One region of the Bradyrhizobium arachidis genome, then DNA from elsewhere that is predicted to be linked to it. Evidence: predicted binding sites of a transcription regulator. Region 1 holds the regulator's gene; each other region holds the start of a gene.

Region 1 (10,345 bases):
TTCGAGCGCCAGGGCTATTTCGTGCGCGACAAGGACTCGACGCCGGGCAAGCCGGTGTTCTCCCGCACCATCGGCCTGCGTGATACGTTCGCGAAGGAAGTCGCCAAAGGCTGAGGATCTGAGATGAGTAGTGAAGCCGACGCCATCGTTTCCGCCATCATCGCGAAATGGTGCGCCGGCTTCGCAACGCTCGACGCCGGCGCGCTGTCGTCGCTCTATGCGAAGAATGCCTTCTTCTTCGGCTCGAATCCAAAGCTCTATCAGGGCAGGGACGGCGTTGCCGATTACTTCAACGGCCTGCCGCGCTGGCGCAAGCCATCTGCGGCCTTTTCCGAGGTGAACGCGGCGCAGGCCGGCCCTGACCTGATCAACATGGCAGCCACCATCACGTTCGACCTCGCAGGCGAGCGGGACGATCTCATCGTCAAGATGAGCTGGGTCATCATGCGCGAGGACGGCGACTGGAAGATCGTCAATCACCACGCCTCGTCGCAGCTGCCGCTGATCTAGCGCACCGTATTCCATTGGCTCCGTCATTCCGGGATGGCCCGAAGGGCCGGGCCCGGAATCCATAATTCCGGCTCGTGGTTATGGATTCCGGGCTCGCGCCAAGGGGCGCGTCCCGGAATGACGATGGAAACGAACGCGCGTCGGCTGCGTTGAGATGGATTCCCAACCAAGGATCCGCCATGCAGAACATCGCAGAGCATATGGAAGTCATCGGCGCCGACGGCGTCCACATCGGCACCGTCGACCGGGTCGAGGGCAATCGCATCAAGCTGACCAAGAAGGACAGCGGCGAGGGCAGCCACAAGGGGCACCATCACTTCATCGACAAGGGCCTCGTTGCCGACGTCGAAGGCAACAAGGTGCGCCTGTCGGCGAAAGCGGATGTCGCTGTGACGATGGAAGAGGAAAAGTAGGGCGGGCCTCCGTCCGTTCCTGATCCGTACCGCTATTCGTCCGCCTGCACGTTCCGGTAGCCTCGGCACCCGTCGCGTATCGCAGGGTGCTAGGGGATGGCGGAGCCGGGCCGGCCGCAGCGTGTCTCGCAAGGGATCGCGGGAACTTGGCCGACGGGCCGAACCGCCTCGGCGGGCGGCTTTGCGCCGGCGGGCTCCGGCCTTTGGCCCGCGATCGTCGAGACGCTGCGCGAATGGGCGCGCGCGGAGGCCGGCGCCGGGCGGCTGTTGCCGTGGGTGCCTGTCGCGTTCGGCGGCGGCATCGCGCTGTACTTCGCGGCCGATCATGAGCCGGTGCTGTGGGTCGTTGCCGCCACCGCGGTCGCGCTCATCTGTGGTGCGGTCCTGTTGCGGCGGAGCCGGTGGTTTGCGCCTGCGCTCCTGATCGCGACGGTCGCGGCCGGCCTGGCCGTGGCGACCTGGAAGACGGCGCGTATCGCGCACACGGTGCTGGCAAAGCCGCTCTATTCGGTCTCGCTGTCGGGCTTCGTCGAGACCCGCGACATCCGCGAGCGCACCGACCGTTTTGTCCTTCGTGTTACCGCGATGGAGGCGCAGCGCAGTGATGTAAAACTCGAGCGCGTGCGCTTGTCGGTGCGCAAGGGGACCGCGCCCGAGGTCGGCAGCTTCGTGCAGCTGAAGGCGCGGTTGTTGCCGCCGATCTCGCCGGTGCGACCCGGCAGCTACGATTTCTCGCGCGACCTGTTCTTCCAGGGCATCGGCGCCTCCGGCTTCGTGATGGGCGCGATCACGGCGTCCGTGCCACCGGATACCGGTGGCCTGCGGCTGCGCTATGCCGCGTTCATGCAGGGCCTGCGCGATGCGATCGACGCGCGCATCCGCGCGACGCTCGAGGGCGACAATCGCGCCATCGCGACGGCGCTGCTGACCGGTCGGCGCGATGCGATCTCGACGCCCGTCAATGACGCCATGTTCATCTCGGGGCTGGGGCATGTGCTGTCGATCTCCGGCTACCACATGGCGGTCGTCGCCGGCGTCGTGTTCTTCGCCGTGCGCGCGCTGCTGGCCTTGATTCCGCGGCTTGCGGCCGGCTTCGCCATCAAGAAATGGTCGGCGGCCGCGGCACTGGTCGCGGCGGCGTTCTATCTGCTGCTGTCGGGCGCGGAAGTCGCGACGCAAAGATCGTTCTTCATGACGGCGGTGGTGCTGATCGCAGTGATGGTCGACCGCCGGGCCATCACGTTCCGCACGCTGGCCGTGGCAGCGCTGATCGTGCTCGCGGTCGCGCCGGAAGCACTTGTGCATCCGAGTTTTCAAATGTCCTTCGCCGCGACGCTGGGACTTGTTGCGCTGGTGCAGATCGGCATGCCCAATTTGTTTGCCTCGCCCGATCATTCCACGACCGCGCGGATCGCGCTGTGGGGCGGGCGCGAGATCGCGATGCTGTTCCTGGCCTCGCTGATCGCGGGGCTTGCGACCACGCCCTACGCCGCCTTCCACTTCCACCGCGTCACGCCGTTCGGCGTGCTCGCCAATCTCGGCGCCATGCCGGTGGTCTCGGCGCTGGTCATGCCGGCCGGGCTATTGAGCCTGCTTGCGGCACCGTTCGGGCTCGACGGCGTGTTCTGGTGGCTGATGGGGATCGGCATCGACTGGATGATCGCAGTCTCGCGCTGGGTGGCGGGCTTGCCAGGCGCGGTCGGCCGCATCCCGGCCTTCGGCATAGGCCCGCTGATCGCGGCGAGCCTCGGGGTCATCGTGATGGGTTTGTTGCGCACGCCGCTGCGCTGGTCCGGCGCCGTGGTGCTGCTGGCGGCGATCCTCTGGGGCCTCGCGGCGCGCCAGCCCGACATTCTGATTGCCGGGGACGGCCAGAGCGTCGCGGTGCGGGGCAGGGACGGGCGCCTGCATCTGATCAGGGCCAGCAAGGACGGTTTTCTGCTCAAGGAGTGGCTCGCCGCCGACGCCGATGCGCGCGAGGCCGGCAGTGCCGCATTGGCTGACGGCGGGTCATGCGACGAGGCCGGCTGCGTCACGCCGCTCGCCGACGGGCGGCTGGTGGCGCTGTCCCTTCGGATCGACGCGCTGGCGGATGATTGCAGTCGCGCTGCACTGGTGGTGACGGCAAGGCCCGCGCCGCCGGATTGCGCGGCGATGGTGGTCGACCGGCAGCGTCTTGCCGCACAAGGAGCGCTCGCCCTGACACATCGCGGCGACGGCTTCGCGGTCCAGGCAGTGAAGGCGAGGGGCACGGACCGTCCATGGTCGCCGGCGATCGCGAGCGAGGCTGATTTCGGGACGAGCCTTGCGCCGCAGGCGGCGACGCTCCGCAACCGGGACGCAACGCCGTCCGAGGCCGACTTGCAGGCCGATGACTGAGCAGATCGGCTACAAGTACCAGGCCAGCACGGCGTCGAGTCCCGCACCTCCGATCACCGGTAGCGCCACCATCCGGCTCAGTCCGGCTGTTTGGGCCTCGGAGCCGGAGATCGAGCCGTCATGCGCGAGATCGTCATTGAGCGCGGGCATGCCGGTGGCCCAGGCGCCGCCGATGCTGCCCTCGCTCCTGGCGATGGATTTGTTCGCATAGAGCGCGGAGAGGTCGGTCTGCGCGCCACAATCGCCGGCGTGGAAGACCAGCGCCGAACGAATCTCGTTCGGCACCCAGATCTCGAAGCGCCGCGCAATCGGCGTTGCCTGCGCGGAGAGGAATGTCAGAACCCAGGTCTTCTCAGTGCCGGCTCGGTAGGGGATGCCGACGCCGAGGTTGATCCCGACTTCGGCCGCGTCCTCCCAGCGCAGAAAGCTCTTGGCGTTGTGCAGGTCCTTGATGATCAGCGGCAGGCCCGCTTTCCAGGTGCGTCCGGGCAGGCCGAAGCCGCGCGGAAACCTGGTGTGGCGGGAGTTGAACTCGAACATGTCGGCGGTGCCATAGTAGCCGTCGACGAGCCTCATCTCGTGGGACGTATCGGCGTCGTTGTGCCAGAGCTCGATGGCGCCGACATGCGCCTCGTCGTCGCCGCAGAACAGCACCATCACCGCTTGCAGGAATTCGCCTGCAAAGACCGGCACCGCGACGCCGCAGGTGAGACCGGCTGCAAGGGCTTGGTCGGTCCGTTTGAAATAGGAGTTGGCGAATTTGGTGAGGATCACCGGGTGGCCGGACGCCCAGGCCTTGCCGGGGAGCCCCTCGTCATATCCGAAGTGCAGATCTTCGCTCACAGCCCTGAACGCGGACAGCCCTTCGCCGTAGAGGCCGCCGCCGAATTCCAGACGCATGCGCGTCCTGTCGGGCACCCAGAGTTCAACGACACGAATGAAGGTTTTCATCGAGTCCGTCCGCCGTCCCAAGCCGGAACAGCATCGGCCATTTGCCTGTGAAACGGACGTTCAAAATTCAGGCAGCGCCGCGCAAACTTCGTGCGACGGGAAGGTGGGATATCGAGAGACACAAACAACACCACGTCGCCGGCCGCGGCCGGCGATGGCGATCTCAATTCCGGGCTCCGACCTGGCGGCCGGGGATATCTGCTTCAACCGATCGGCAGACGCGGCGTTGTCGGGCGGTTCTCGGCACTGACCTGCGGCTTGTGCTCGCGCTCGCCGAGCGGCTGGGTCACGGGCAGTTGCAGCACGGTTGCCTGCTGGCCTTCGACGAGCTGAGTCACCAGGACGTATTTGCCGTCGGGGAATTCGATCGCGTCATGATGGCGATCGGGAATGTGCGGATCAATCTTGCCGAACTTGCCGACACGCGAGTTGACGGTGCGCGTCCAGATCCAGCGATTGTCGTAGCGGACGTTGTCGGCGAAGGCGAGCTCCGTTCCCGGCAGCAGGCAGACCGCGACGGTCGGATCGGCCGCGGAGGCAAAGCCGCGCGTCGAGGTGCCGCGGAACGTTGTCGTCACGATCGTCTCGCCGACCTCGGCAGGGCGCGATGCGACGGCATGCAGGCTGTAGTCACACATCGTGGGTGCTCCTCATGCGGAGATAGCAACCCGCGCCTCTGTCTTACGAGGCGCAGGCCTCTATCAGAGTGGAAGCATCATAGCGTCTGCCCGGTTATAGGCAAATCTGCGGCTCGCTGCCGCAGCGTGCGATCACATTATCTTTCCCGAATCCCCCGGGAACAAAGCCTGCTTTCGTGCATTCGGTGGGCGTATCAGTGGCCAGCCGGCGCCGACCAACCGGAGTATGGCCAGACCGGTTGTGATGGTTGCGTGAGCGCATTGCGCGCGTTGCGGACTTGCTCGCTCATGGTCGTTTCCTTGGCCGTCTCCTTACGGACATGGCGGTGCGATGGTGCGGCAACGGCTTGCGATGCTGATGCTGCGATCAGCGCCGCTGCTACTGTGCTCAGGATGATCTTGCGCATGACATCTCCTCCAACCTTCGAAAGCCGATCCGGAGCGGTGCTGCTTCGTGCGGCGTGGCGAGGATGTAGCGCTAGAGGAGGGGCCGGATAATCTGCGCGAAACCAGAAAGACTATCCAGCGGGAGCGGACAATCATCCGCTCCGATCTCTGGTCGGCGATGCCGATCGAAGCGCGCGGACAGCGCGCTTAGTACTTGCGGTATCAGTACTTCCGATAAAGCCCGATCAGCTTGCCCTGAATCTTGACCCGGTTCGGCGGCAGGATGCGCACCTCATAGGCCGCATTGGCGGGCTCGAGCGCGATCGAGGCGCCGCGGCGGCGGAAGCGTTTCAAGGTCGCTTCCTCGTCGTCGATCAGCGCCACCACGATGTCGCCGGTGTCGGCGCTCTCGTTGCGCTGGATCAGCGCCATGTCGCCGTCGAGGATGCCGGCTTCCACCATGGAATCGCCGCGCACTTCGAGCGCGTAGTGCTCGCCCGAGCCGAGCATATCGGGCGGGACGCTGATGGTGTGGCTGCGGGTCTGCAACGCCTCGATCGGCGTGCCGGCCGCGATCCGGCCCATCACCGGCACCGCGACGGGACGCTCGCCCTCGTCCGCAGGCGGGCTGGAGGTCGTGCGGACCTTGCCGAGATTGCCCTCGATGACGCTCGGCGTGAAGCCGCGGCGATTGCCGGCGGCCGCCTGCAGCTCGGGCAGCTTGATCACCTCGATGGCGCGGGCGCGGTTGGGCAGGCGGCGGATGAAGCCGCGCTCCTCGAGCGCGGTGATCAGGCGATGGATGCCTGATTTCGAGCGCAGATCGAGCGCGTCCTTCATCTCGTCGAAGGAGGGCGGTACGCCGCTTTCCTTCAGTCGCTCGCTGATGAACCGCAGGAGCTCGTACTGTTTGCGCGTTAACATCTCGACCAAAATCCCCCGGTTGATGTCGTTCGATTCCGAGACGCTGAATTCAGCGATAAGCCGCTGCATGCTCGAAACAAATCATGAACGGACACTATATGTTCGATACATGTTCCGCAACTGCTTAATTTACCGTGAACGCGACAAAGTTCGCGTCACGCGTGTGGCCAGCGCGTTCAGACCGGCAGGCGCAGCACCTCGCAAGGTGTGCCGGCTTCGGCCTTCGGCGCGAACGGCGCGCGCACGAGAAGTGCCTGTGCCGCAGCGAGATTCGCAAGCAGCGAGGAATCCTGGTGATTGACGGGAAGGGCGATCAGCGTGCCGTCGTCGCGCGTCTCCAGGCGTGCGCGCAGATAATCTTCGCGCTGGTCGTTGGCGCCGACGTCGCGGCCCAGCACCGCGCGCTCGCGGCGATGGTGAATCACGGAGCGGCCCGACAGCGCCCGAATCAGCGGCACCATGAACAGGAAGGCGCACACATAGGATGACACGGGATTGCCGGGCAGGCCGATCACGCGCATCGCCGCCAACCTTCCATGCATCATCGGCTTGCCGGGCCGCATCGCGATCTTCCAGAACGTCATCGCGGTGCCCTCGGCCTTCAGCGCCTGCTGGACCAGATCGTGGTCGCCGACCGAGGCGCCGCCGGTGGTGATCAGGATGTCGGCGCCGCTCGCGCGGGCGCGGCGTATGCCCGCGGTGGTGGCGTCCAGGGTATCGGCGGCAACACCGAGATCGACGGTATCGGCGCCCTCGCTGCGGGCGAGCGCGTGCAGGGCATAGCCGTTGGAATAGACGATCTGGCCGGGGCCAGGCGTGGTGCCCGGCATCACCAGCTCGTCGCCGGTGGCGAGAATCGCGACCTTCGGGCGGCGGTGGACGGGTAGAAACGGGTGATTCATGCCGGCGGCGAGCGCGAGGTCGCGCTCCGTCAGCCGGATGCCCTTGCGCAGCAGCACGTCGCCCTCGCTGAAATCGACGCCGGCGGGGCGGATGTGTCGTCCCGTCACGGCCGCTTCCTTGATCGTGATGCGCCTGCCGTCCGCAACCGTGTCCTCCTGGATCACGATCGCGTCTGCGCCGTCGGGAACGACGCCGCCGGTGAAGATCCGCACGGCTTCGCCGGCGCCGACCGATCCTGCAAACGGCCGCCCCGCCGCGACCTCGCCGATCACGGTAAGCTGGGAATCGATCTTGGCGGCGTCGGCCGCACGCACCGCATAGCCATCCATCGCCGACATCGCCTGCGGCGGCTGGGTGCGCCGCGCCGCGACGTCGTGGGCAAGCACGCGCTGGAAGGCCTGGTCGAGGGCGAGCATTTCTTCAGGCAGCGGCTCTGCGCCGGCAAGCACCGCGGCAAGCGCGTCAGAAACCGGCATCAGGGCCACGGGTGAAAACTCCAGCTGCGCCCGTTCGGGCAAATCGGCGGCGAGAGTTCTAGCCGAGTGCAGGCGCAGAGGCAAAAAGGCGATCACGCAGGATGATTCATCCTGCGTTGTCCGCTCTGCAGTGAAGGATAGACGTCAAGTCCGCCGCGGCATGATCCAGAAGGCGAGACAGACCGGGACGAGGATGGCCATGGCGAGGACGAGAAGGACGAGTGCCACGGCCAGCATCGGTCAACTCCCCGGCTGCTCGTCCGGACTGACGTCCGGCGCTTTGGGACTCTGATCCTTGTCGGGCAGCGGATCGGCCTGCGATTTCAGGTCGGCGGCCTTGCTGATCAGCTTGGCGGAGAGCTCAGAATCCGAGGTGGTTCTGGCGTATTTCATCAGCAGCGAGGCCTGCTTGGTGAGGTAGGTTTTGCCCAACACGACGATAAGCCTGATGTAGAATTCCCAACGGACTCATGAGTCCGGAAGCCGGTATTCGTTCCGGGAACTCCGTACAAAATTGCACAAAGTGATTGGGTTCCTCATTTTGCGCCAAATTAGGTCCAGCACCGGCGCGCCCCAGCGACGGGCCGAACCGGCCCCCAACGTCAAACCCCGAGTGCCTTCAAGGCGTTCCCGACATCGGTGGGCGAGGTCACATGCACCGCGGTCAAGCCGCGGGCGCGGGCTCCCTCGATGTTCTCGGCAAGATCGTCGAAGAATACGATCCGGTTGGCCGGCACGCCGATGGCGGCCACGACATGGTCGAAAGCCTCCGCGTCCGGCTTGCGCAGGCCGATGCTGGAGGACAGGTAGACCTCGCGGAAATGGCCGAGCAGGTCGGCATATTCCTTCGAGAAATAGTCCACGTGCGGCCGGTTGGTGTTGGAGAAGGCGTAGAGCGGCATTTGCCGCGCCGCGCGCGGCAACAGCTCGGCAATGTCCGGCATCTCGCCGGCGAAGATCGCGTTCCAGCCCTCCAGGAACTGCGCGTCGGAAATGCCGATCCCGAGTGAGGTGCGCAGCGAGGCGAAATAGTCCTCGTCGCTGATCTTGCCGACCTCGTGCAGCCGGTAGGCCTCGTCGCGCACATAGCGCGCGACGATGGCTTCGGGCTTGCAGCCGGCATGTCCCGCCCAGCAGTCGATCGCCTTGGAGAAATCGATGTCGAGCACCACGCGCCCGAGATCGAACAGAAGCGCATCGGCGCTGCCGGGAGAGAGCGAGGTCACCTGCATCCTTTCATTCAGTACCGGTAGGGGTCGTGATCGAACAGCGGGAACCCGCTGAACACGCCCGGCGCATTGGTCGCGGTCGCCGGATGCAGGCAGGACTTGCTGACCTCGGCGAAGGATGTGGCGCCCAACAGGCCGAGGCAGCGCAGCACCTCGTCCTCCAGCAGTTCCAGCATCCGCGTGACGCCGGCTTCGCCCGCCGCCGCCAGCGCCCAGCATTGCAGCCGGCCGATACCGACGAGATCGGCGCCCGCCGCTACCGCCTTGACGATGTCGGTGCCGCGGCAGAAGCCGCCGTCGACCATGATCTTGGCGCGGCCCTTCACGGCCTCGACGATCTCAGGGAGCACATGCATGGCGCCACGGCCGTGATCGAGCTGGCGCCCGCCATGGTTGGAGACGTAGATCCACTCGACGCCATGGTCGAGCGCGATCAGCGCATCCTCGGCGGTGGCGATGCCCTTGAGGATCAGGGGTATCTTGAACTTGTCCTTGATCATCTTCACGGTCCGCCACTCCAGGCCCTTCTGGTAGTCGCCCCCGGTGGCGCGCAGGCGGCTCTCGCGAACATAGCGCTTGGCGATGTCACGTTCGCGACGGCTGTAATGGGCGGTGTCCACGGTCAGGCAGAACGCGGCGTAGGCGTTCTTCTCGCTCCTGGCGACGACATCGGCGACGAAGGCATCGTCACCGCGGACATAGAGCTGGTAGAGGCGCAGCGCATCGGGGGCAGCCTCGGCGGTCTTCTCCAGACCAGGCTCCGACACCGAGCTCAGCATATGCGCCGCACCGAAGGTGCCGGCCGCGCGCGCGACGCTCGCGGCGCCATCGGGGTCAAAAATCTCGAGCGCGCCGACCGGGGCCAGCACCACCGGCAGGCGCATCCTGCGGCCAAACTGCTCGACCGAGCCGTCGACCTTGCGGACGTCACGCAGCACGCGCGGGCGGAAGGCGATCTCGTCCAGCGCCATGCGGTTGCGGCGCATCGTGGTCTCTGTCTCGGCGGCGCCGACGATGTAGTCCCAGGCATTCTGGTTGAGGTTGGCACGCGCCTTCCGGACGAATTCGTGCAGATTTTGGAACGGCTCGTTGCTGGCGCCGAGCTCGACGTTCCGTTCCGGCCGGATGCGGGGTGCTTCGTTCATTGTTATCCTCCCGAGAATTTGAAGCCTTGTCTCATCGCCTTAGCCCGTCCGGACCTGCAAAACCATCCTAAGATCGCATACCTGCGAGGCGTGGCCCATCCGACCGATTCCGCTGTGCGTGAAACGATTTCGGAACGTTGCCAAAAGTTTAGGTCTCGGGCCAAGGCTTTTTGGCGAGAGGGATTTTTGCCATGCACCCGCCAGCGTGGCAGCCCGGCCATGAAGAAACCTGAATGGTGTTGTGAGAAGCGGGCTGGATCGCCATTTGCATGGCGGCTTCCAGACCTCCAAAGAGAACCGCCAGCTAAGAAGGCCCTCCATGCGGAAATCCCTGCTGTTCCCCCTGGGCGCGCTCACCGGAGCGTGTCTGACCCTTCTGGTAGCGAGCCC
Region 2 (10,345 bases), 4.3 Mb from region 1:
TCGAGGAAGCCCGCGATCATCTGCAGCGTGGTGGTCTTGCCGCAGCCGGACGGGCCGAGGAAGGAGATGAACTCCCCCTTCCCCACCGACAGGCTGAAGTCGTCGACCACAGTCTGCGCACCGAACTGCTTTGCGACCCGATCGAGCTCAAGATAAGCCATCACGCTGTCTCCGCTGCGACCGGTCAGCGCTCGACCTCGCGATTCCAGCGCTTGGTCCACTCCTCGCGCTTCTCGTTGATCACGGTCCAGTCCGGATTGTAGAGCTTGGCCGCGCGCTCGCCGATCGGCGCCATCTTGCCGAGCTCCGGCGGCACCTTCAGCGATTTCAGCACCGGGCCGTAGCCGTAATCCTTCAGCATCACGAGCTGGATCTTGGGATCGAGCAGCATCTTGACGAAGTTTGAGGCCAGCGGCGAGGCGTTCGGCTTGTTGATCGGACACGCCGTCGTCAGCAGCGTCGCGGCGCCTTCCTTGGGATAGACGAAGTCGACGGGGAAGCCGGTGTTGGCAAAGCTCTGCACGCGGCCGGTGCCCCACACCGCGATCACGGCCTGACCGGACTGGAACAGCTCGGTCATCTTGCCCGGCGACGGCTCATAGGCGAGCACGTTCGGATTGATCTCTTCCTTGAAGATCTTGAAACCGGAATCGACGTTGGACTCGCCGCCGCCGTTCATCTTCGACAACATCACCAGCGCTTCGAGACCATAGGTGTTGTTGATCGGCGGGATCACGAGCTGTTTGGCGTATTTGGTGTCCTTCAGGTCGTTCCACGAGGTCGGCGGCGCCCAGCCTTTCTCGGCGAACACCTTGGTGTTGTACATCAGCCCGGTCGCGACGATACCGATCGCAACGGCACGATCGTCCTTGAAGCGCGCGGTGTCGTAGAGATCGGCCGGCAGGCCATCGAGCTTGCCGCAGAAGCCGAGCTGGATCGCCTGGTACATCGGGCCGTCGTCGACGATGGCGACGTCGATCTGCTGGTTGCCCTTCTGCGCCTGGAGCTTTGCCAGCGTGTCGGTGGAGTTGCCGGCGACGTATTCGACCTTGACGCCGTTCTCCTTCTCGAAGGCCGGGATCACCTCGTCGCGGATGGTCTTCTCGAACGAGCCGCCATAGCCGGCGACATAGAGCGTCTTTTGCTGGGCCGAGGCGACCGAGGGAGCGGCAATGAGCGCCGCGATGCTGACCGCTGTCAGGAGGCGAAGAGTCTTCATTTGGACCGATCTCCAATACCGGAATGAGGTGACGTGCCGACGAGTCTCGCTGGCTGAAGCGCGTTGCCGCATTCCCTTCCGCGCCAATCCGTTTCCGATCAGGGCTCCGGCCCCCATTCGGCGGATTTGGCGCGATCTGGAGGTTTGAATCCCTCCAATCTGCCGAAAAAGCGGGCTGACTCCAGTCCTGATGAAAAAGATCGCAGACGTATACTTCCATCGTCCAATGAATAATGGCATCCTCTGCATACCAGAATGTTATGAATGGAATTCGGGATGGCGCGGATCAATTCGCGGCAGGTGGAGGCCTTCCGGGCGACGATGCTGACCGGCAGCGTCACCGAGGCGGCGAAGCTGATGGTGGTGACGCAGCCGGCGGTGAGCCGGTTGCTGCGCGACCTCCAGGCGCTGCTCAAGATGGAGCTGTTCGAGCGGCGCGGCACCGGCCTCGTGCCGACCGCCGCGGCGATGGCGCTCTACACTGAGGTCGAACGCTCCTTCGTCGGTCTCGAACGCATCACCGCGGCTGCGGAAGAAATCCGTGGCCGCCGCACCGGCTCGTTGCGGATCGCCGCGCTGCCGGCGCTGGCCAATGGATACTTGCCGCGTCTCGCGGGACATTTCCTGATGGAGCGGCCGAACCTCAACCTTGCCTTCTTCGGCGTGATCTCGCCGATCGTGGTCGATTGGGTGCTGAACAATCAGTGCGACATCGGCTTTGCCGAGGTGCCGATCGCGCATTCCGGCCTGCCGAGCCAGCGGCTGCCGGCATTGGCGCGCGTCGCGGTGCTGCCGACCGGCCATCGCCTCGCAGAGAAAGAAGTGCTGGAGCCGCGCGATTTCGAGGGCGAGACCTTCATCTCGCTGTCGGCGGGATCGTCGAGCCGGCATCTCGTCGACCAGGTCTTCCACCGCCACGATGTCCGCCGCGTGCTGCGCGTCGAGACCACGCTGTCGGAAATCATGTGCGGCATGGTCTCGTCCGGGCTCGGCGTCTCGATCTGCGATCCCTTCACCGCGCAGGAATTTGCAACGCGCGGCGTCGTCGTGCGCCGCTTCCTGCCGCGCATCGATTTCGAATTCTCCGCGGTCTTTCCAGCGCAGCGCAGCCCCTCGCCGGTGGCGCTGGATCTGGTCGAGACCATGCGCAAGGCGCTCACCGAAATCGACGAACGGCTCGCGCGCATGACTGATTGCTTGCACTGATGAGGCCGATCTCCTACCTGAGGACACATGGCACGCATCACCATCATCGAGACCGGACGGGTCCCGCAAAAATATCGCGAGCGTCACGGCTCGTTCCCGGACATGTTCGAGCGGATGGTCCAGGCCGAGGATCCGAACGCGACGGTGGACGTCGTCAGCATCCCGAATGGCGATGCGCTTCCCGATCCGCGCAACCTCGAAGCCGTGCTGATCACCGGCGCGGCGGCCGGGGTCTATGACGGGCTCGACTGGATCGCGCCGCTCGAAGACTTCGTCCGCACCGCCTACGCCAACAAGACGCCGATGGTCGGCGTCTGCTTCGGCCACCAACTGATCGCGCAGGCGCTCGGCGGCACCGTGCGCAAATCGGACAAGGGCTGGGGCATCGGGCGGCACGTCTATCGCGTGCTGCCGGAGAACGGCGTCGTCGATGGCGAAGCGGTCGCGATCGCGGCCTCACATCAGGATCAGGTGATCGAGCCGCCGAAGGACGCGCTGACAATTCTCTCCTCGGACTTCACCCCGCATGCCGGCCTGCTCTATGCCAACGGCGCGACGCTGACCGTGCAGCCGCATCCGGAGTTCGATGTGGAGTTCGCAGAAGTGTGCTGCGATCTGCGCGACGGCAAGGCGCCGGATGATGTCGTGGCGACGGCAAGGGCATCGCTGGCGGAGCCGATGGACAACGCGAAGCTCGGCGGGGCGATTACGCGGTTCTTGGCGAAGCGCGCGGCCACCTAAAATTTAGTTCGCAACAGTCACCGCGCGGCCTCTTCCCTTCTCCCCTTGCGGGAGAAGGTGGCGCGAAGCGCCGGATGAGGGGTTCTATCCGCACGCTGGACTACTCGTGAGGGTAGATACCCCTCACCCGTCTCGCCGCTACGCGGCGAGCCACCCTCTCCCGCAAGGGGAGAGGGTGCAGTGCGCTTGCCGCGCTATCTCGCGAAGATCAAAACGGATCCGTCCCCAATCCCGGCACGTCGGCGGGTCGCGGGCCCGGCGCGGCCCAATGAAACCGGCGATCCTTCTCCGCAATCGCAATATCGTTGATCGATGCTTCGCGCCGCCGCATCAAGCCGTGCTCGTCGAACTCCCACTGCTCGTTGCCGTAGGAGCGATACCACTGGCCTTTTCCATCATGCCATTCGTACTGGAAGCGCACCGCGATGCGGTTGCCGTCGAAGGCCCAGAGATCCTTGATCAGGCGGTAGTCCTGCTCCTTCTCCCATTTGCGGGTCAGGAAGGCGACGATGGCCTCGCGGCCCTGGAACACTTCGGAGCGGTTGCGCCAGCGGCTGTCCTCGGTATAGGCGAGCGACACCTTCACTGGATCGCGCGAATTCCAGGCATCCTCGGCCATGCGCGCCTTTTGCGCGGCGGTCTCACGGGTGAAGGGCGGAAGCGGCGGGCGCGACATGGTGGCCTCATCGGTTGGTGGCGGCCGCAAATCTATCCCCGTACGCGGTGGAGTCGATAGGCTGTCACCTATCGGCCGATCACTTATCGGGCGATCAGGAAATCAAATCGGCTTTCATCAGCGCACGAATTGATTTCGGGATTGGCTGGGCGCGGCCGCCGCTGATGAAGGCGACGCGGACCTCGGCCTTAACCAGCACGTCGTCACCGCGTCGCACCTCCTGCGCCAGCATGATCGAGGCGCCCTTCACCGCAATCGGCCACGTCACGACATCGAGCACGTCGTCCATCCGTGCGGGCTTGAGGAAGTCGAGGTGCATCGAGCGCACGACGAAGGCAAAGCCGGCGCCTTCGGTCTCGGGCTGGTCGAACAGCGCCTGCTGCTCTGCGCCCATCAGCCTGAGATGATTGGTACGCCCGCGCTCCATGTAGCGCAGATAATTGGCGTGATAGACGATGCCGGAGAAATCCGTGTCCTCGTAATAGACGCGGACCTGCATGTGGTGGCGGCCGTCGCGGATCTCGCCGTCGAGATGGGCAGTCACGTCGCGGGCCTCTTGGCTTTTTGCTACCGGCCCGTTTTGCGCAAAAACGGCCTGCTGCGCAAGCGTGTCAGGATACGACCGGGGCCGTCCGCCCCAGCGTCACCTCGACGATCTCAGGCGGTACGCCGACGCGGATCGGCATCAAGCTGCAACCGAGGCCGCCGGAGATGATGACGTCGCATTTCATCCTGACATGACCATAGGCGAGCTTCCCGCTATTCGGACCCCGAACAGCCGGCGACCAGCCGAGCAGGCGGACCTGGCCGCCATGGGTGTGGCCGGACAGCTGCAGCGCGACGCGCGCCGGCACGCGCCAGGCGATGTTGGGCTCATGCGCGAGCAGGATGATTGGCGCATCGTCGGTGACTTTCGCCAGCGTGCCTTCGAGATCGTCGACACCGAACCGCGCCGTGCTGCGGAAGCGCTGCGCCGGCGCAAAGGCGAGCTGATCGCCGAGGCCGGCGAGCCAGAAGGAGCGGCCGTCCTTGGTGAGGCGCACGGCGTCGTTCTCGTAGACCGGAATGCCGGCCGCCTCCAGCGCGCGATGCGCGACGGTCGGCCCGCGGCCGGCCCGCTGCACGGTCCGGTCGTCCCAATAATCGTGATTGCCCATGACGGCATGCACGCCGAGCGGTGCCTTGAGGCCGGACAGCACCCTCGCCCATTCGCTCGACGGAATGATGCGCGTGACCTGGTGAACGCCGGCAACATAATCGCCGAGCAGCACGATGAGATCGGCATTCAACGCGTTGGTGCGGTCGACGATCGCCTCGATCCGCTCCAGCGACATCCAGGGATCGCAGGCATGGATGTCGGCGACCGCCGCGATCTTCAGCCGAAGATCCGCCGGCCATTGCCGCGGGGTCGGATGATAGCGGGTGACGCGGAGCCGCATCGGCTCGACACCGACGCCATAGGCGGCGGTCGAGACGCCGAGGGCGGACAGGCCGCCGATGGACCGGATGAGATGACGACGCGAGATCATGGAAGCCCGAACGTGATGCACTTTCTTGATGCGGCCCGATTGAAGCGGAATTGGGGTGCGCTGGTGCAGACCGTCCGCATCCTCGTGCAAATTGCCTGCACAAAGATTACCGGAAGTTCATGACAACCGGACCCTTTCGACGCGATCAGTCGTCGCTCTCGTCCGTGCCGAACAGGCCGAACTGTGCCGCCGCGTCGCGCGAGGGCTCGGCGATGCCGAGATGGCGGAAGGCGTGCGAGGTAAGCAACCGGCCGCGCGGGGTGCGCTGGAGATACCCGCACTGGATCAGATAAGGCTCGATGATGTCCTCGATCGCATCGCGCGGCTCGGACAGCGCTGCGGCCATCGTCTCGACCCCGACCGGGCCGCCGCCATAGTTGAGCGCGATGGTCGAGAGGTAGCGGCGGTCCATGGCGTCCAGGCCCGCCGCGTCGACCTCGAGCGCGCTCAGCGCGTGGTCGGCGATCTTGCGGTCGATCTGCTCGGCATTGGCGGCTGAAGCAAAATCGCGCACGCGGCGGAGCAGACGGCCGGCGATGCGCGGCGTGCCGCGGGCGCGGCGCGCGATCTCGTTGGCGCCATCAGTGCTCATGCCGACATTGAGCACGCGGGCGCCGCGCGTGACGATGCTCTCGAGCTCCTCGATGGTGTAGAAATTGAGCCGGACCGGAATGCCGAAACGGTCGCGCAAGGGATTGGTGAGCAGGCCGGCGCGTGTGGTGGCGCCGACGAGGGTGAATTTCGACAGCTCGATCTTCACCGAGCGCGCCGCCGGCCCCTCGCCGATGATGAGGTCGAGCTGAAAGTCCTCCATCGCGGGATAGAGCACTTCTTCGACCGCGGGACTGAGGCGATGGATCTCGTCAATGAAGAGCACGTCGCGCTCTTCGAGATTGGTCAGCAGCGCGGCGAGATCGCCGGCCTTGGCGATGACGGGGCCTGATGTCGCACGAAAGCCGACGCCGAGCTCCTTCGCCACGATCTGCGCCAGCGTGGTCTTGCCGAGGCCGGGAGGACCGACGAACAGCACGTGGTCCAGCGCCTCGCCGCGCTTGCGTGCGGCCTCGATGAAGATCGAGAGGTTCTTGCGCGCCTGCTGCTGGCCGACGAAGTCGGACAGCGACTGTGGACGCAGCGCAGTGTCGCCGACATCGTCGCTACGGCGCTCGGGCGAGACCATGCGGTTGGCCTTGGGATCGCTCATTTCGAGAGCTCCTTCAGGCCGAGGCGGATGAGCTGCGCCGTCTCGGCGCTTTCACCCGCGCTGCGCGATGCCGATGCGATGGCCGCGGCGGCCTGCGGCTGGCCGTAACCGAGATTGACCAGGGCGGAGATCGCATCTGCAACGGGGCGCGGCGCGCGCTGATCGTCGACGGCGCCGGCGAGATGCACCACGGCCGGATCGACACTGGCGAAGGCCGGCGCCTTGTCCTTCAATTCGGTGACGATACGCTCGGCCACCTTGGGGCCGACGCCGGGCGTGCGCGCCACCGCGGCCTTGTCGCGGAGCGCAATGGCGTTGGCGAGATCGGAAGGCTGCAGCGTGCCGAGCACGGCGAGCGCGACCTTGGCACCGACGCCCTGCACGGTCTGGAGCAGACGAAACCATTCGCGCTCCTGGTCGGTCCGGAAGCCGAACAGCTTTATCTGATCTTCGCGGACGTAGGTCTCGATCGACAGCACGGCCGCTTCACCCGGCGAAGGCAGATGCTGCAACGTGCGGGAGGAACAGTGCACCTGATAGCCGACGCCGCCGACGTCGAGAATCACAAAATCCTCGCCGTAGGAATCGATCAGGCCCTTGAGCTTGCCGATCATAGTCCCGCCACCTTTAGCCGGAGCGCCGTGCTTTGGCGGTGGTGAGCGTGAGTGATGGCGATGGCGAGCGCGTCGGCAGCGTCCGCGGACGGCGGCTCGGCTTTCGGCAGCAATATCTTCAGCATCATCGCGATCTGTTGCTTGTCGGCGTGGCCGGCGCCGACCACGGTCTTCTTGACCTGGTTCGGCGCATATTCGGCGACAGAGATGCCGAACATTGCAGGCGCCAGCATGGCGACGCCGCGGGCCTGGCCGAGCTTCAGCGTCGCAACGCCGTCCTTGTTGACAAAAGTCTGCTCGACCGCGGCTTCGATCGGCTTGTGATCGGACAGAACGGCCGCAAGCCCTTCATGGATCGCGAGCAGCCGGCTCGACAGCGGCAGATCGTCCCGCGGCTCCACCGAACCGCAAGCGACGTAGATCAATCGGTTGCCCTCAGCCTCGATCACGCCCCAGCCGGTGCGGCGCAGGCCGGGGTCGATGCCGATGATGCGAACGGGGCCACGAATCGGGAGCGCGGTCATGGGCCAGTGATAGCGGCTGGCTGCGATGGGGGAAACAGAAACAGAACGGAAGTAACAGGGGAAGTGGGATGTCTCGGGTGAGCAGGGCTGCCCACTTCATACTCCGTCGTCATACCCCGCGAAGGCGGGGTATCCAGCACGCCGCGGCTTCTCCGTATCCGCTGGCGCCTCTGGAATACTGGATCGCCCGCCTTCGCGGGCGATGACAGCGGTGGATGAGGCTACCGGACGGCCTAGCCGCCCATCTTCGCGACCAGCGCGTCCGACACCTCGAAATTGGCGTAGACGTTCTGGACGTCGTCGTGCTCGTTGAGCAGGTCCATCAGCTTGAGCAGCTTCTCGCCGGTCTCGTCGTCGACGGCGACCGTGTTCTGCGGCTTCCAGATCAGCGCGGCCTTGCGCGGTTCGCCGAACTTGGCCTCCAGCGCCTTGGCGACGTCGCGATAGCTCTCGGTCGAGGCGTAGATCTCGTGGCCGCCTTCGCCGGAGACGACGTCGTCGGCACCGGCCTCGATCGCGGCATCGAGCACCGCATCGTCATCGGCGACGCTGCGGTCGTATTCGATGATGCCGGTGCGGTCGAACATGAAGGAAACCGAGCCGGTTTCGCCGAGATTGCCGCCCGACTTGGTGAAGAAGGAGCGGATGTCGGAGGCGGCGCGATTGCGGTTGTCGGTCAGCGCCTCGACGATGACGGCGACGCCGCCCGGGCCATAACCTTCGTAGCGGATCTCGTCATAGTTCTCGCCGTCGCTGCCGAGCGCCTTCTTGATGGCGCGCTCGATATTGTCCTTCGGCATGTTCTCCTGGCGCGCGGCGATCACGGCGGCGCGCAGGCGCGGGTTCATGGCGGGGTCGGGCGTGCCGAGCTTGGCCGCGACGGTGATTTCCCGCGCCAGCTTACCGAACAGCTTCGACTTCTGCGCATCCTGCCGCCCCTTGCGGTGCATGATGTTCTTGAATTGGGAATGTCCGGCCATGCGTGGTCTCGTAAAGGAATCGTGCGCCAAGGTGAGCTTAGGGAAGCGCGGCCTTATAGGCCCTCCACCCACCGGAATGAAAGAGGCTCTACGACTTTAAGGTAATACCGTAAGGCCCCCTGCCTAGAGGTCAGGCACCGTTAACCCTGATTTCATTCCGGATTGCGAAAATAGCGCCTGACCGTTCCCCGACAAGAGAAACCCGATGGCGTTCGGACTATTTCGGAAGCGTCTGCCGGATACGGCTGCGCCTGCGGTCGCCCCGCAGACTGTGCGGCCGACGGCCCATTCCGAGCCCGCCCCGGCCGCTGAGGGCGATTCGGCCCGGGAAATCCTGGAACTGCTGGAACTCGAGCTCGGGGCGATGATTCGCCAGCTCGAGCGCGCCGCCAATTCGGTGGCCGGCGGCGCTGAGGCGACCGCCGCGACGCTGGCCGACATCCGCGACCGCACCGACGCCCTCACCGGCCGCACCAACGCCGCGCAGTCGACCGCCTCGACCTTCGCTCATGCCGCCGACAAATTCACCCAATCCGCGCAAGGCATCGGCGCCCAGGTCCGCGCGGCCGCCAAGCTCGCCGATGAGGCCAGCACCGCGGCGCAGGAAGCCCGCGCCAATGTCGACCGCCTGCGCGAGTCCTCCGCGGCGATCGGCAACGTCGTCAACCTGATCGCGCAGATCGCACGGCAGACGACGCTGCTCGCGCTCAACTCGACCATCGAGGCCGCACGTGCGGGCGCGGCCGGCAAGGGCTTTGCGGTCGTCGCCACCGAGGTGAAGGCGCTCGCGGTCCAGACGCAAGGCGCCACGGAAGAGATCTCGAAGAAGATCGACGCGCTGCAGCGCGATGCCGCCGGCTCCGCCGACGCCGTGCACCGGATCTCGCAGGCGATCGAGGCGATCCGCCCGGTGTTCGACACCGTCAACGGCGCGGTCGCCGAGCAGAACGCCACAACGAGCGAAGTCTCCGGCAATGCCGCCAGCGCCTCGGAGTTCATCATCTCGGTCGGCGAGAGCGCAGCCGAGATCGACGCCGCGACCAAGGCCGCCGAGACCCATGGCGAGAACGTCGCCAGCGCCGGCAAGGCGGTCACCACCTTCGCGCAGAAGCTGAAATCGCGCTGCGCCGTGCTGCTGCGCCAGAGCGAGCACGACGATCGCCGCAAGACCGAGCGGCTGCCCTGCCATCTCAAATTCGAGACGTCGCGCGGCGTGATGCCGGTCTACGAGATTGCGATGGACGGCGTGCTGATCGGCGGCGCCGACGCTGGGCGGCTGGCACCGCACACGATGATCGAAGGCAGCCTCGAAGACGTCGGCGCCTGCCGCCTGCGCGTGATCGAGCAGTCCAAGGCCGGCGCCCGCGCGCAGTTCATTGCCCCCAATGCCGAGCTCTCCGAGAAGATCGAGGACAGGCTCTGGTCGATCCACGAGGAGAACACCGAGTTCGTCACCCGCGCCATGGAAGCGGGCAACGCGCTGACCCAGATCTTCGAGCAGGCGCTTGCGCGCGGCGAGGTCAAGGTCGACGATCTCTTCGACACCGATTACGCGGACATCGCCGGCACCAATCCGCAGCAATACCGCACCCGCTATCTGGACTGGGCCGACCGCGCGCTGCCGCCGTTCCAGGAGGCCTTCCTCGCCAAGG
Region 3 (10,345 bases), 130 kb from region 1:
TCCTGGCCGATCCGTTCGGTACGCACGGGTGGGACGAGGATCGCGCTGGCGAGGTCGCCGCCGTGATGCCCGAGGAACAGATGGTCGTACTCGCCGCCGACGGACCAATTCTCCGCGAAGGCGTATTCCACGCCAAAGCCGGCGCTATAGCCCCAGCGGGTCTGGCTCAGGGTATTGGACACGACGCCAACGCCCGGAATGAATTCGTCGTACCTGTCGTGCGCGACGGCTGCGCCCGCCTTGCCGTAGAACAGCAGGCTGTTCACGGTGTAGCCGAGCTGGCCGGTGAACAGGCCAAAGCTGTTGATCGTGGTCCGGTTGTTGAGCGGCGCCAGCACGAAGCTGACATTGCTGCCCTTGAAGTCGGCCCAGTTGCCCTGAGCTTCCACGCCGAGCACCCAGCGCGCCTTCTGCCAGCGATATCCGAGTTGAGCACCCACTGTGCCGCCACTCGCATTGTGACAGCCCTCGCCGACGGCCGGGTCGATGGGAACGCCGGCGACAGCGACGACGCTCCAGCAGGCGTGCGCAAGGCCGCCGCCGCCATTGATGCCGACATAGGCGCCGATCCAGTCATAGGCGAGCACGGGCGCCACCGGCGCCTTGTACAGCGGCAGATCGGCAGCACCGGCCGGTGCGAGCGCGCCGAGCGCGAGCAAGCTGACCGAGGCCAGCACCAACGTCTTCATGTCAATTCCCCAACGCATCGGAGCCAATCAGCGGCGCAATGCACACCGCACTCTCGATTCCATGACGGTTGGGCGCGAGGTCGCGCGAAAACAAAAAGGCCGGCGCGAGGCCGGCCTTTCGTGACGATGTGACGTCGGTCGTGAGACGAAGCTCAGTACTTCTTGAGATCAGTACTTGGCGACGATCGGGCCGCCGAAGTGATAGTTCACGCCGACCTGCACGGTGTGGAAGTTGAGCGTGCCGGTGGGCAGGGCGCCGGCGAAGTAGGTCTCGCCAGCGAGGCTGCGATACAGGTACTCGCCCTTGATCGACCACTGCGGCGCGATGAACGCTTCGACGCCCGCACCGACGGTCCAGCCGGAGTGCCACTTGCTGTCCGACGCGCTCACGCCGAGCGCGGAGAGGGTGATCTTGTTGTCGATCCAGGCGTAGCCGCCCGTGCCGTAGAACAGGACGTTGTTGACGGCCCAGCCGATGCGGCCACGCACCGTGCCCATCGCGTCGGTCTTCGAGGTGGCGGTCGCGGTCACGACGCCGAAGCCCGGGACGACGGTCGCGCCGGTCGCCGTCGCGCTGACGTCAGCCCAAGCGCCGTCGGCCTCGATGCCGAACACGACATTGCCGGTCTGCCAGTTGTAGCCGGCGGTGCCGCCGACGAAGCCACCCTTCATCTTCGGGTCGCCCGAAGCGTTTTCCCAGGCGCCGCCGCCGACGATACCGAGGTAGAAGCCGGTCCAGTTGTAGACCGAGGCCACAGCCACCGGAGCCTTCGTGTACGGGCGAGCCGCGAGATCAGCCGCCGACGCGGGGGCAGCCAGAGCGAACAAACAGGCCGAAGCCAACAAAACCTTCTTCATCTCAATCAAAATCCCAGTCCCAGTTTCTGTTGTTGCCTTCCGCGCGCAGAAGGGCATCGGACGCTGTGGTCCAACTGACGGCGTGCTTACACCACCAAAGCCGCAAGTTGTGTCTCTCAAAAGCCACGACACCCACAAAACGTCACAATTGCTGACAGATTGTCGCGCCACCCGCATCCAGCAAAAAGGCCGGCGCGAGGCCGGCCTTTGATCTCCAAATGATATCAGATGGATATCAGTATCTCGCGATGGCCGGGCCGCCCCAGCGATAGTTCACGCGAACGAGGCCCATATCGACGTCCTGGCCGATGCGTTCGGTCTGAACGAACGCGCCGCCGAAGGTGAAATCGACGTTACGATGGCCGAGGAAGATGTGATCATACTCGACGCCAACCGACCAGTTTGGGGCGAAGCCAAATTCGAGACCCGCGCCGACCGTTCCGCCCCAGCGGGTTTCCCGGGCCGAACCGAAGGTAGTGCCCGCACCCACGAAACCTGGCCCGACGATGAGGTCGTATTTGTCGCCCACGACCGCGCCACCGCCCTTTACGTAGAACAAAACATTATTCCAGGCATAGCCGACCTGGCCAGTAATCAGGCCGAAGGCATCGATCCGCGTACGGTCCTGCTGAGCCGGGGCGGTCGGGCTGACGTTGTTTCCGCTGAAGTCAGCCCAGTTGCCTTGGCCTTCCACGCCAAACACCCAGTTGGCGGACTGCCAACGATAGCCGATCTGACCACCGACCGTGCCGCCCGATGCGTCATGGCAACCGTCTGTGATCAGCGTGCCGACGACAGGCGTCACGAAGTCCCAGCAATTGCGGCTCGTACCCCAGCCACCGTTGATGCCGATGTAAAAGCCACTCCAGTCATAGATAGTGGCAACCATCGGCGGCGGCGCCTTGGTGTAGGGACGCGCCGCAAGATCCGCTGCACTCGCAGGTGCAGACAGACCCAACGCAACGATACCAATTGTGCCAAACAGAATTTTCTTCATTGCAGTCTCCCCAGTGTCGTCCGCTCCAGAGGTCCCCAAAGCGGTCAATCAGGCGCGACGCCCATATGAACAATTCCAACGTAACTTTAGCTCAACCGGCAGGCAGAATCCGTCGCTGGAATGCAACAGTCGCTGGGCAATTGTCTGCGAGTAACCTAATGAATGTTAAGCGTTTTTCCGTGCGGTCGGGTTCCAATTCATTGTGACGTGCACAGTGGCACTGGGTTCCGGTATGCACGTTTGGGTTGCATAATCTTTCAGTAGGAACAAATCTGGAACAAAATTCGGGCCCATGCTATATGTGGGGATAACCGAGGGTGTGGCGGGCCGATCGGCGCTCGTAAGCGTATAGGTCGGCTCAACAAGGCGGCAGCGCGGGCGCGCCGTTCCGGAATTCAGTGGCATTTGGAGTGGAGAGCGGCGATGGCGGGAAGCGTCAACAAGGTCATTCTGGTTGGAAATCTCGGCAAGGATCCTGAAATCCGCCGCACCCAGGACGGGCGGCCGATCGCGAATTTGAGCATCGCCACCTCGGAGACCTGGCGCGACAAGAACAGCGGCGAGCGCAAGGAAAAGACCGAGTGGCACCGCGTCGTGATCTTCAACGAAGGTCTTTGCAAGGTCGCCGAGCAGTACCTGAAGAAGGGCGCCAAGGTTTACATCGAGGGCGCGCTCCAGACCCGCAAATGGACCGACCAGAGCGGCGCTGAGAAGTACTCCACCGAGGTCGTGCTGCAGGGCTTCAACTCGACCCTGACGATGCTCGACGGCCGCGGCGGCGGCGGAGGAGGCGGCAGCTTCGGCGACGAGCCGGGCGGCGATTTCGGCTCCTCGGGCCCCGTCAGCAGCGCGCCGCGCCGTCCCGTGGCCGCTGGCGGCGGTGGCCGCAACAGCGACATGGACGACGACATCCCGTTCTGAGGCTCGCGAGCGTCTCTCCACGAGCGGCGCCCGCTCGCGTAAAGCGACAGGATCCCTACCAATTGGCGGGCAAGGCTCGGTTTTTCCGGGCCTGCCTCAAGTGCTGCTTCAAGCCTTTGACCGGCGATGATGTGAATGGTATTAACTTAATGTTAATCCTGTTTACATGGCTCTCCCGCCGATCGGAGGACGCGTCGCATGAACCTCGCGCCGCTGCTTGAGGCCGCTCCAGCGATCCCGCTGCATGCCTTTGCCGCAATGGCCGCCTTCGTGCTCGGCCTCGTCCAGTTCGCCGCGCCCAAGGGCACGCTGCCGCACCGGACCATCGGCTGGATCTGGGTCCTCCTGATGGTCGCGGTAGCCGCCTCGTCGTTCTGGATCCACCAGATCCGTCTGGTCGGGCCGTTCAGCCCGATCCATCTGTTGTCGATCTTCACGCTCGTCGTGCTGCCGCTCGCGGTGTGGCGGGCGCACACCCATCGCGTCGCCGATCACCGGCGGATGATGATCTTCATTTTCGCCGGTGCCCTGGTGGTGGCGGGGCTGTTCACGCTGGTGCCCGGGCGGATCATGCACCGGGTGATTTTCGGGGCTTAAGGCGCGGTTTGCGCCGGCCGATTTCGAGCCTTGTTCCAGCACCGGCGCGGAGTGCGTAAGTCTCTGGAAAAACAGTCGGAAAAAGCGCTTCCCTTGGCCCTGCAAGGGTGGTTATCGGGGGGGCGATGCGCTATATGATTCCCAGATAAAACCTCACCGGATTTCCCCTTGGCTGACGACGACAACAAGCCCGGCGACCAGCCGGCGCAACCCTCGGACATTCGCCCCGTCTCGATCTACGAGGAGATGAAGAAGTCCTACCTCGATTACGCCATGAGCGTGATCGTGTCGCGTGCGCTGCCCGATGCGCGCGACGGGTTGAAGCCGGTGCATCGCCGCATCCTCTACGCGATGAACAATCGCGGCGACACCCCGGACAAGAAACACAAGAAGTCCGCCGGTGCCGTCGGTGAGGTCATGGGTAAGTACCACCCCCATGGCGACCAGGCGATCTACGACGCGTTGGTGCGCATGGCGCAGGACTTCTCGATGCGCGCGCCCCTGATCGACGGACAGGGCAATTTCGGCTCGGTCGACGGCGATCCGCCGGCGGCGATGCGCTACACCGAATCCCGCCTGACCAAGATCGCGCTGAAGCTGCTTGAGGACATCGACGACGACACGGTCGATTTCCAGGACAACTATGACGGCTCCGAGCGGGAGCCGGTGGTCCTGCCGGCGCGGTTCCCGAACCTGCTGGTCAACGGCGCCGGCGGCATCGCGGTCGGCATGGCCACCAACATCCCGCCGCACAATCTCGGCGAGGTCATCGACGCCTGTGTCGCGCTGATCGAAAACCCCTCGCTGACCATCGACGAGCTCAACAACATCATTCCGGGCCCGGATTTCCCGACCGGCGGCATCATCCTGGGTCGCCAGGGCATCCGCAGCGCCTATCATCTCGGCCGCGGCTCGATCGTGATGCGCGGCAAGGTCACGTTCGAGACGGTCCGGAAAGAGCGCGAGGCGATCGTCATCACCGAGATTCCGTATCAGGTGAACAAGGCGACGATGGTCGAGCGCATCGCCGAGCTCTACAAGGAAAAGAAGATCGAGGGTATCTCCGATCTGCGCGACGAGTCCGATCGCGACGGCTACCGCGTCGTCGTCGAGCTCAAGCGCGACGCCGTGCCCGACGTGGTGCTGAACCAGCTCTACAAGTTCACGCCGCTGCAGACCTCTTTCGGCGTCAATGCCGTCGCGCTCGACTCTGGCCGTCCGCAGACGATGAACCTGAAGGACATGCTGACGATCTTCGTCGGCTTCCGCGAGCAGGTCGTCACCCGCCGCACCAAGTACAAGCTGCGCAAGGCGCGCGAGCGCGCGCATGAGCAGGTCGGCCTTGCGATCGCGGTCGCCAATATCGACGAGATCATCCGCGTGATCCGGCATTCGCCGACGCCGGCTGCCGCACGCGAGACCCTGATGACGCGCGACTGGCCTGCGCGCGACGTCGAGGACATCATCACGCTGATCGACGATCCCCGCCATCGCATCAACGAGGACGGCACCATCCGACTGTCGCTGGAGCAGGCGAGGGCGATCCTCGAGCTGCGGCTGGCGCGCCTCACCGCACTCGGCCGCGACGAGATCGGCGAAGAGCTGGCAAAGCTCGCCGGCGAGATCGGCGACTATCTCGATATCCTGCGCTCCCGAGCGCGCATCCTCGACATCATCAAGACCGAGCTTGCCGAGGTGAAGGCCGAGTTCGCCACCCCGCGCCGCACCGTGATCATGGAGCAGGAAGGCGAGGTCGAGGACGAGGACCTGATCCAGCGCGAGGACATGGTCGTCACCGTCTCGCACGCCGGCTACGTCAAGCGCGTGCCGCTGTCGGCCTACCGGGCGCAGCGCCGCGGCGGCAAGGGCCGCGCCGGCATGCAGACCCGCGACGAGGACTTCGTCAGCCGGCTCTTTGTCGCATCGACTCATACTCCGGTGCTGTTCTTCTCGTCTCGCGGCCAGGTCTACAAGGAGAAGGTCTGGCGCCTGCCGATGGCTGCGCCGAACGCGCGCGGCAAGGCGCTGATCAACATCCTGCCGCTGGAGCAGGGCGAGCGCATCACCACCATCATGCCGCTGCCCGAGGATGAGTCCACCTGGGCCCAGTTGGATGTGATGTTTGCGACGACCGGCGGCAACGTCCGGCGCAACAAGCTGTCCGACTTCGTCGACGTCCGCCGCTCCGGCATCATCGCCATGAAGCTCGACGACGGCGAGGCGATCGTCGACGTCCAGATCTGCACCGAGCGCGACGACGTGCTGCTGACCGCTGCGGGCGGCCAGTGCATCCGCTTCCCGGTCCCCGACGTGCGCGTGTTCACCGGCCGCACCTCGATGGGCGTGCGCGGCATCGCACTCGGCGAGGGCGACAAGGTGATCTCGCTGGCGATCCTGCGCCATGTCGAGACCACATCCGACGAGCGTTCGGCTTACCTGAAGATGCGCCGCGCGGTCGCCGGCGAAACCGCGGCCGAAGAGGGGGCGGCGGATACGGAGGCCGAGGAGACCTCCGGCAGCTTCCAGCTCCCGCAGGAGCGCTATGTCGAGATGTCGGCGCAGGAGCAGGTCGTGCTGACCGTCTCCGTCAACGGCTATGGCAAGCGGACCTCGTCCTACGAGTACCGCACGACGGGGCGCGGCGGCAAAGGCATCGTCGCCATGAGCGTCAACAACCGCAACGGCAACCTGGTTGCGTCCTTCCCCGTGGAGGATGCGGACCAGATCATGCTGGTCACCGACAAGGGCCAGCTGATCCGCTGCCCGGTCGAAGGCATCCGCATCGCCGGCCGCTCGACCCAGGGCGTCATCGTGTTCGATACCGCCGAGGACGAGCACGTGGTCTCGGTCGAGCACATCACGGAAGAGGCCGAGAGCGGCAACGGCGAGAACGGCAACGGGGCGTAGCGCGCGCCCCACACACTCCACTGTCGTCCCGGACAAGCGCGCCCTTAGGCGCGCGCAGATCCGGGACCCATAGCCACAGGGAGAAGTTGTCGCGCGAGATTTGCGACCGCGAGTCTTCGCCAAACCACTTCCTGTGGTTATGGGTCCCCGCGTTCGCGGGGACGACACCGACAGTGTCGCGCCCGTATCCCGGATTACGCTTCGCTCATCCGGGCTTCGGCTGCGCTAAATCTCCAGCTCCGTGCCGAACTCCACGACCTGCTTTGTCGGCACGCCGAAGAAGGCGGCGGAGCGTTCGGCGTTGCGCTGAAGGAAGGCGAACAGGCCTTCGCGCCAGACCCACATGCCGGGAACGTCCTCGCGCGGGATGATGGTCTCGCGGCCGACATAATAGGTGATGTCGGAGAGGTCGATGCCGGGCAGCTTGCCCTGGCGGCAGGCGAGCGTCAGTCCCTCGTAGATCGTCGGGTTCTGCATGAAGCCGTAATGCAGGATCACGCGGGTGATGCCGGAGATGATCTCGCTCACCTCGGCGCGGTCCGCTTCGGCGATGTGTGGGGATTCCTCGATCAGGACGGTGACGAGGACGATGCGCTCGTGCAGGACGTGGTTGTGCTTGACGAACTGCGTCAGCGCCAGCGGCACGCCTTTCGCTGCCGAGGCCAGGAACACGGCGGTGCCCGGCAGCCGTGCGCTGCACTTGTTCACCGCCGTCTCGATCAAATCCTCCTCGGGCTGGCGCAGGCGGCCGCGCGCGGCCTCGACCAGCTTCACGCCGCTGCGCCAGGTCAGCATCAGGAAGGCGACGAGCGCTGCGAGCAGCAGCGGAAACCAGCCGCCCTCGAACAGCTTGATCGAATTGGCGGAGAAGAAGATCACGTCGATCACGAAGAAGAAGCCGTTCACGACCACGACCAGCCAGGGCGAATAGCCCCACTGGATCGCAACCAGGGCGGCGAGCAGCGTCGTGATCGCCATCAGCAGCGACACCGCGATGCCGTAGGCGCCGGCGAGCGCGTCCGAGGTGCCGAAGCTCAAGACCGCGCCGAGCGTTGCCGCCGCCAGCAGCCAGTTCACCAGTGGCACGTAGATCTGGCCGATCGCATGGCTCGTGGTGTGGCGGATCTGCATGCGCGGCAAAAAGCCGAGCTGGATCGACTGCTGGGTCAGCGAGAACACGCCGGAGATGATCGCCTGCGACGCGATCACGGTGGCGACCGCGGAGAACGCGACCAGCGGATAATGCAGGGCATCGGGGCAGAGCTGGAAGAACGGATTCTCGATCATGCTGGGATCGGTGATCAGCAGCGCGGCCTGGCCGAAATAGTTCAGCACCAGCGCGGGCAGGCAGATCGCGAACCAGGCGAGCCGGATCGGCAGGCGGCCGAAATGCCCCATGTCGGCATACATGGCCTCGCCGCCGGTCACCGCGAGGAAGGCCGCGCCGAGGATTCCGAACGAGATGTGGAAGTCCTGGTGGATCAGGAAGTTGAAGGCATAGAACGGGCTGAGCGCGGCCAGCACCGCCGGCGCCTTGACAATGCCGTGGACGCCGAGGGCGGCGAGTACGGCGAACCAGGCCAGCATCACCGGCCCGAAGATGCGGCCGATGAAGCCGGTGCCCTGCTTCTGCATCATGAACAGCCCGATCAGGATGGCGACGGTGACGGGCACCACCACAGGCGCGAGCGAGGGCGCGTCGACCTTGAGGCCCTCGATGGCTGACAGCACCGAGATCGCCGGCGTGATCGCGCCGTCGCCATAGAGCAAGGCGGCGCCGACGAGGCCGACCACGAGCAGATGCGCGCGCCAGGTGCCGGACTGGGCGTTGCGGGCGTGGAGCAGGGCCAGGAGAGCGACGATGCCGCCTTCGCCGCGATTGTCCGCGCGCAGGATCAGCAGCGCGTATTTCAGCGAGATGATCAGGAGCAGCGCCCAGAGGATCAGCGAAGCAACCCCCAGGACAGCGTCGTGACTTAGCGTGCCGCCATGGGCTGCCGCCTTGGCGGCTTCCTTCAGGGCGTAAAGGGGGCTGGTGCCGATATCACCATAGACCACCCCGAGGGCGCCCATGGTCATGGCAAGCGGCAGCGGATCAGGATGATGATGGCCGGAGGCGATTGCGGGTGTACTGGACAATGGCGACCCCCCGATGGGATCGCGCCCGGCGGGCCATTCCGACGGGCGCGAACATCAGACAGTCTGCGACGAGACGTCGCAAATATCCATGAAATTTATATCAGGAAGCTTTTCTGACGCGAAGCTGACAACCGCAACTACGGCGTGCGATCCGCGGTCACGAGGCGCGCCTCGCGGACATCAGCCTTGGTGCCGGCGCGGCGCAGGCACGAGGCTTCGAAATTCGGCCAGGCCTGCTGGGAGCAATCCTTGCCGATGGTGCGGATATCGAGACGGTCGCTCTTGGCCAGCGGCTGCGGAACGCTGGCCTCGACCTTCGGGGCAAAGCCGGGCAGGAGGGTGAGGGCGGCAGCAACACACGCAGAGATGGCGATCGCCGAGAGAGCCTTGATCATTGACAGTCCCCTGTGATGCGGCCGCGACGCCCAGTGTGCGGCCCGTCGTTTGTTGGGCGGATTAGTAACCATGGCCAGTTTCCGGACGTCTTCGCGGATGTCGGAAATGGTTTCGTTCGCGCTCCGTTTTGTTTCGTGGCCGCCCCGAGGACGAAACAAATGGGCCGCCGCCGACAGGATGGGCGGTAGAATCTGCGGGAAACGGGCAGGGAACCTGTCTGGCTTGCCGCGCCGGGCCGGGCGCGGTAGGACGTGGCCATGCTGCGCATTGCCTTCTACCCAGGTTCCTTCGACCCCATCACCAACGGCCATCTGGACGTGGTCCGGAGCAGTGTCCCGCTGTGCGACCGGCTGGTGGTCGCGGTCGGAATCCATCCCGGCAAGAAGCCGCTGTTTTCGACCGAGGAGCGGCTCAAGATGCTCCATGACGTCTGTGGGCCGGTGGCAGCCCAGGGCGGCTGCACGCTCGAGGCCGTGACCTACGACGATCTCGCCGTCACCGCGGCGCGCAAATACGGTGCGACCATCATGATCCGGGGCCTGCGCGACGGCACCGACCTCGACTACGAGATGCAGCTCGCCGGCATGAACGGCACGATGGCGCCCGAGGTGCAAACCGTCTTCCTGCCGGCCTCTCCGCTGGTGCGCCCGATTACCGGCACATTGGTGCGTCAGATCGCCGGCATGGGCGGAGATGTCTCGGCCTTCGTCCCGCCGCTCGTCGCAAACCTGCTCAAGGCAAAATTCGCCGGATAACGGCGCGCTTTTTCATCTCACCTGATCCGGAGTTTCCATGATCCGTCGTCTCGCAATTCTTGCCACGATGTTCGTCGCGCTCGTGG

What was found. The regulator LexA, encoded in region 1, represses DNA repair genes until DNA is damaged. The targets are predictions, from matches to a motif close to TGTTCNNNNTGTGTTCNG.
Region 2: ruvC (crossover junction endodeoxyribonuclease RuvC) is a predicted target of LexA. The motif match lies at 7,744-7,761, and genes of this name have one in related genera.
Region 3: WN72_RS25855 (single-stranded DNA-binding protein) is a predicted target of LexA. The motif match lies at 2,807-2,824, and genes of this name have one in related genera.

The regions. Positions count from the first base shown of each region.
Region 1 covers NZ_CP030050.1:5,658,883-5,669,227, reverse strand. The annotation lists gene WN72_RS26510 (glutamine--tRNA ligase/YqeY domain fusion protein) at 1-114, shown strand, start outside; gene WN72_RS26505 (nuclear transport factor 2 family protein) at 124-510, shown strand; gene WN72_RS26500 (DUF2171 domain-containing protein) at 690-923, shown strand; gene WN72_RS26495 (ComEC/Rec2 family competence protein) at 1,020-3,302, shown strand; gene WN72_RS26490 (GAF domain-containing protein) at 3,312-4,253, opposite strand; gene WN72_RS26485 (hypothetical protein) at 4,457-4,891, opposite strand; gene WN72_RS26480 (hypothetical protein) at 5,086-5,298, opposite strand; gene lexA (transcriptional repressor LexA) at 5,501-6,202, opposite strand; gene WN72_RS26470 (molybdopterin molybdotransferase MoeA) at 6,379-7,590, opposite strand; gene WN72_RS26465 (hypothetical protein) at 7,822-8,016, opposite strand; gene WN72_RS26460 (HAD family hydrolase) at 8,184-8,813, opposite strand; gene WN72_RS26455 (alpha-hydroxy acid oxidase) at 8,822-9,955, opposite strand; gene WN72_RS26450 (S41 family peptidase) at 10,275-10,345, shown strand, end outside.
Region 2 covers NZ_CP030050.1:1,343,903-1,354,247, reverse strand. The annotation lists gene WN72_RS06660 (ABC transporter ATP-binding protein) at 1-161, opposite strand, end outside; gene WN72_RS06655 (ABC transporter substrate-binding protein) at 185-1,219, opposite strand; gene WN72_RS06650 (LysR substrate-binding domain-containing protein) at 1,496-2,425, shown strand; gene WN72_RS06645 (type 1 glutamine amidotransferase) at 2,453-3,166, shown strand; gene WN72_RS06640 (nuclear transport factor 2 family protein) at 3,375-3,842, opposite strand; gene ybgC (tol-pal system-associated acyl-CoA thioesterase) at 3,937-4,386, opposite strand; gene WN72_RS06630 (metallophosphoesterase) at 4,454-5,371, opposite strand; gene ruvB (Holliday junction branch migration DNA helicase RuvB) at 5,517-6,575, opposite strand; gene ruvA (Holliday junction branch migration protein RuvA) at 6,572-7,189, opposite strand; gene ruvC (crossover junction endodeoxyribonuclease RuvC) at 7,186-7,713, opposite strand; gene WN72_RS06610 (YebC/PmpR family DNA-binding transcriptional regulator) at 7,947-8,693, opposite strand; gene WN72_RS06605 (methyl-accepting chemotaxis protein) at 8,899-10,345, shown strand, end outside.
Region 3 covers NZ_CP030050.1:5,524,815-5,535,159, reverse strand. The annotation lists gene WN72_RS25875 (outer membrane protein) at 1-689, opposite strand, end outside; gene WN72_RS25870 (outer membrane protein) at 858-1,547, opposite strand; gene WN72_RS25865 (hypothetical protein) at 1,462-1,758, shown strand; gene WN72_RS25860 (outer membrane protein) at 1,783-2,544, opposite strand; gene WN72_RS25855 (single-stranded DNA-binding protein) at 2,968-3,465, shown strand; gene WN72_RS25850 (DUF2306 domain-containing protein) at 3,664-4,062, shown strand; gene gyrA (DNA gyrase subunit A) at 4,231-6,969, shown strand; gene WN72_RS25840 (potassium transporter Kup) at 7,195-9,048, opposite strand; gene WN72_RS25835 (hypothetical protein) at 9,246-9,503, opposite strand; gene coaD (pantetheine-phosphate adenylyltransferase) at 9,762-10,259, shown strand; gene WN72_RS25825 (peptidylprolyl isomerase) at 10,297-10,345, shown strand, end outside.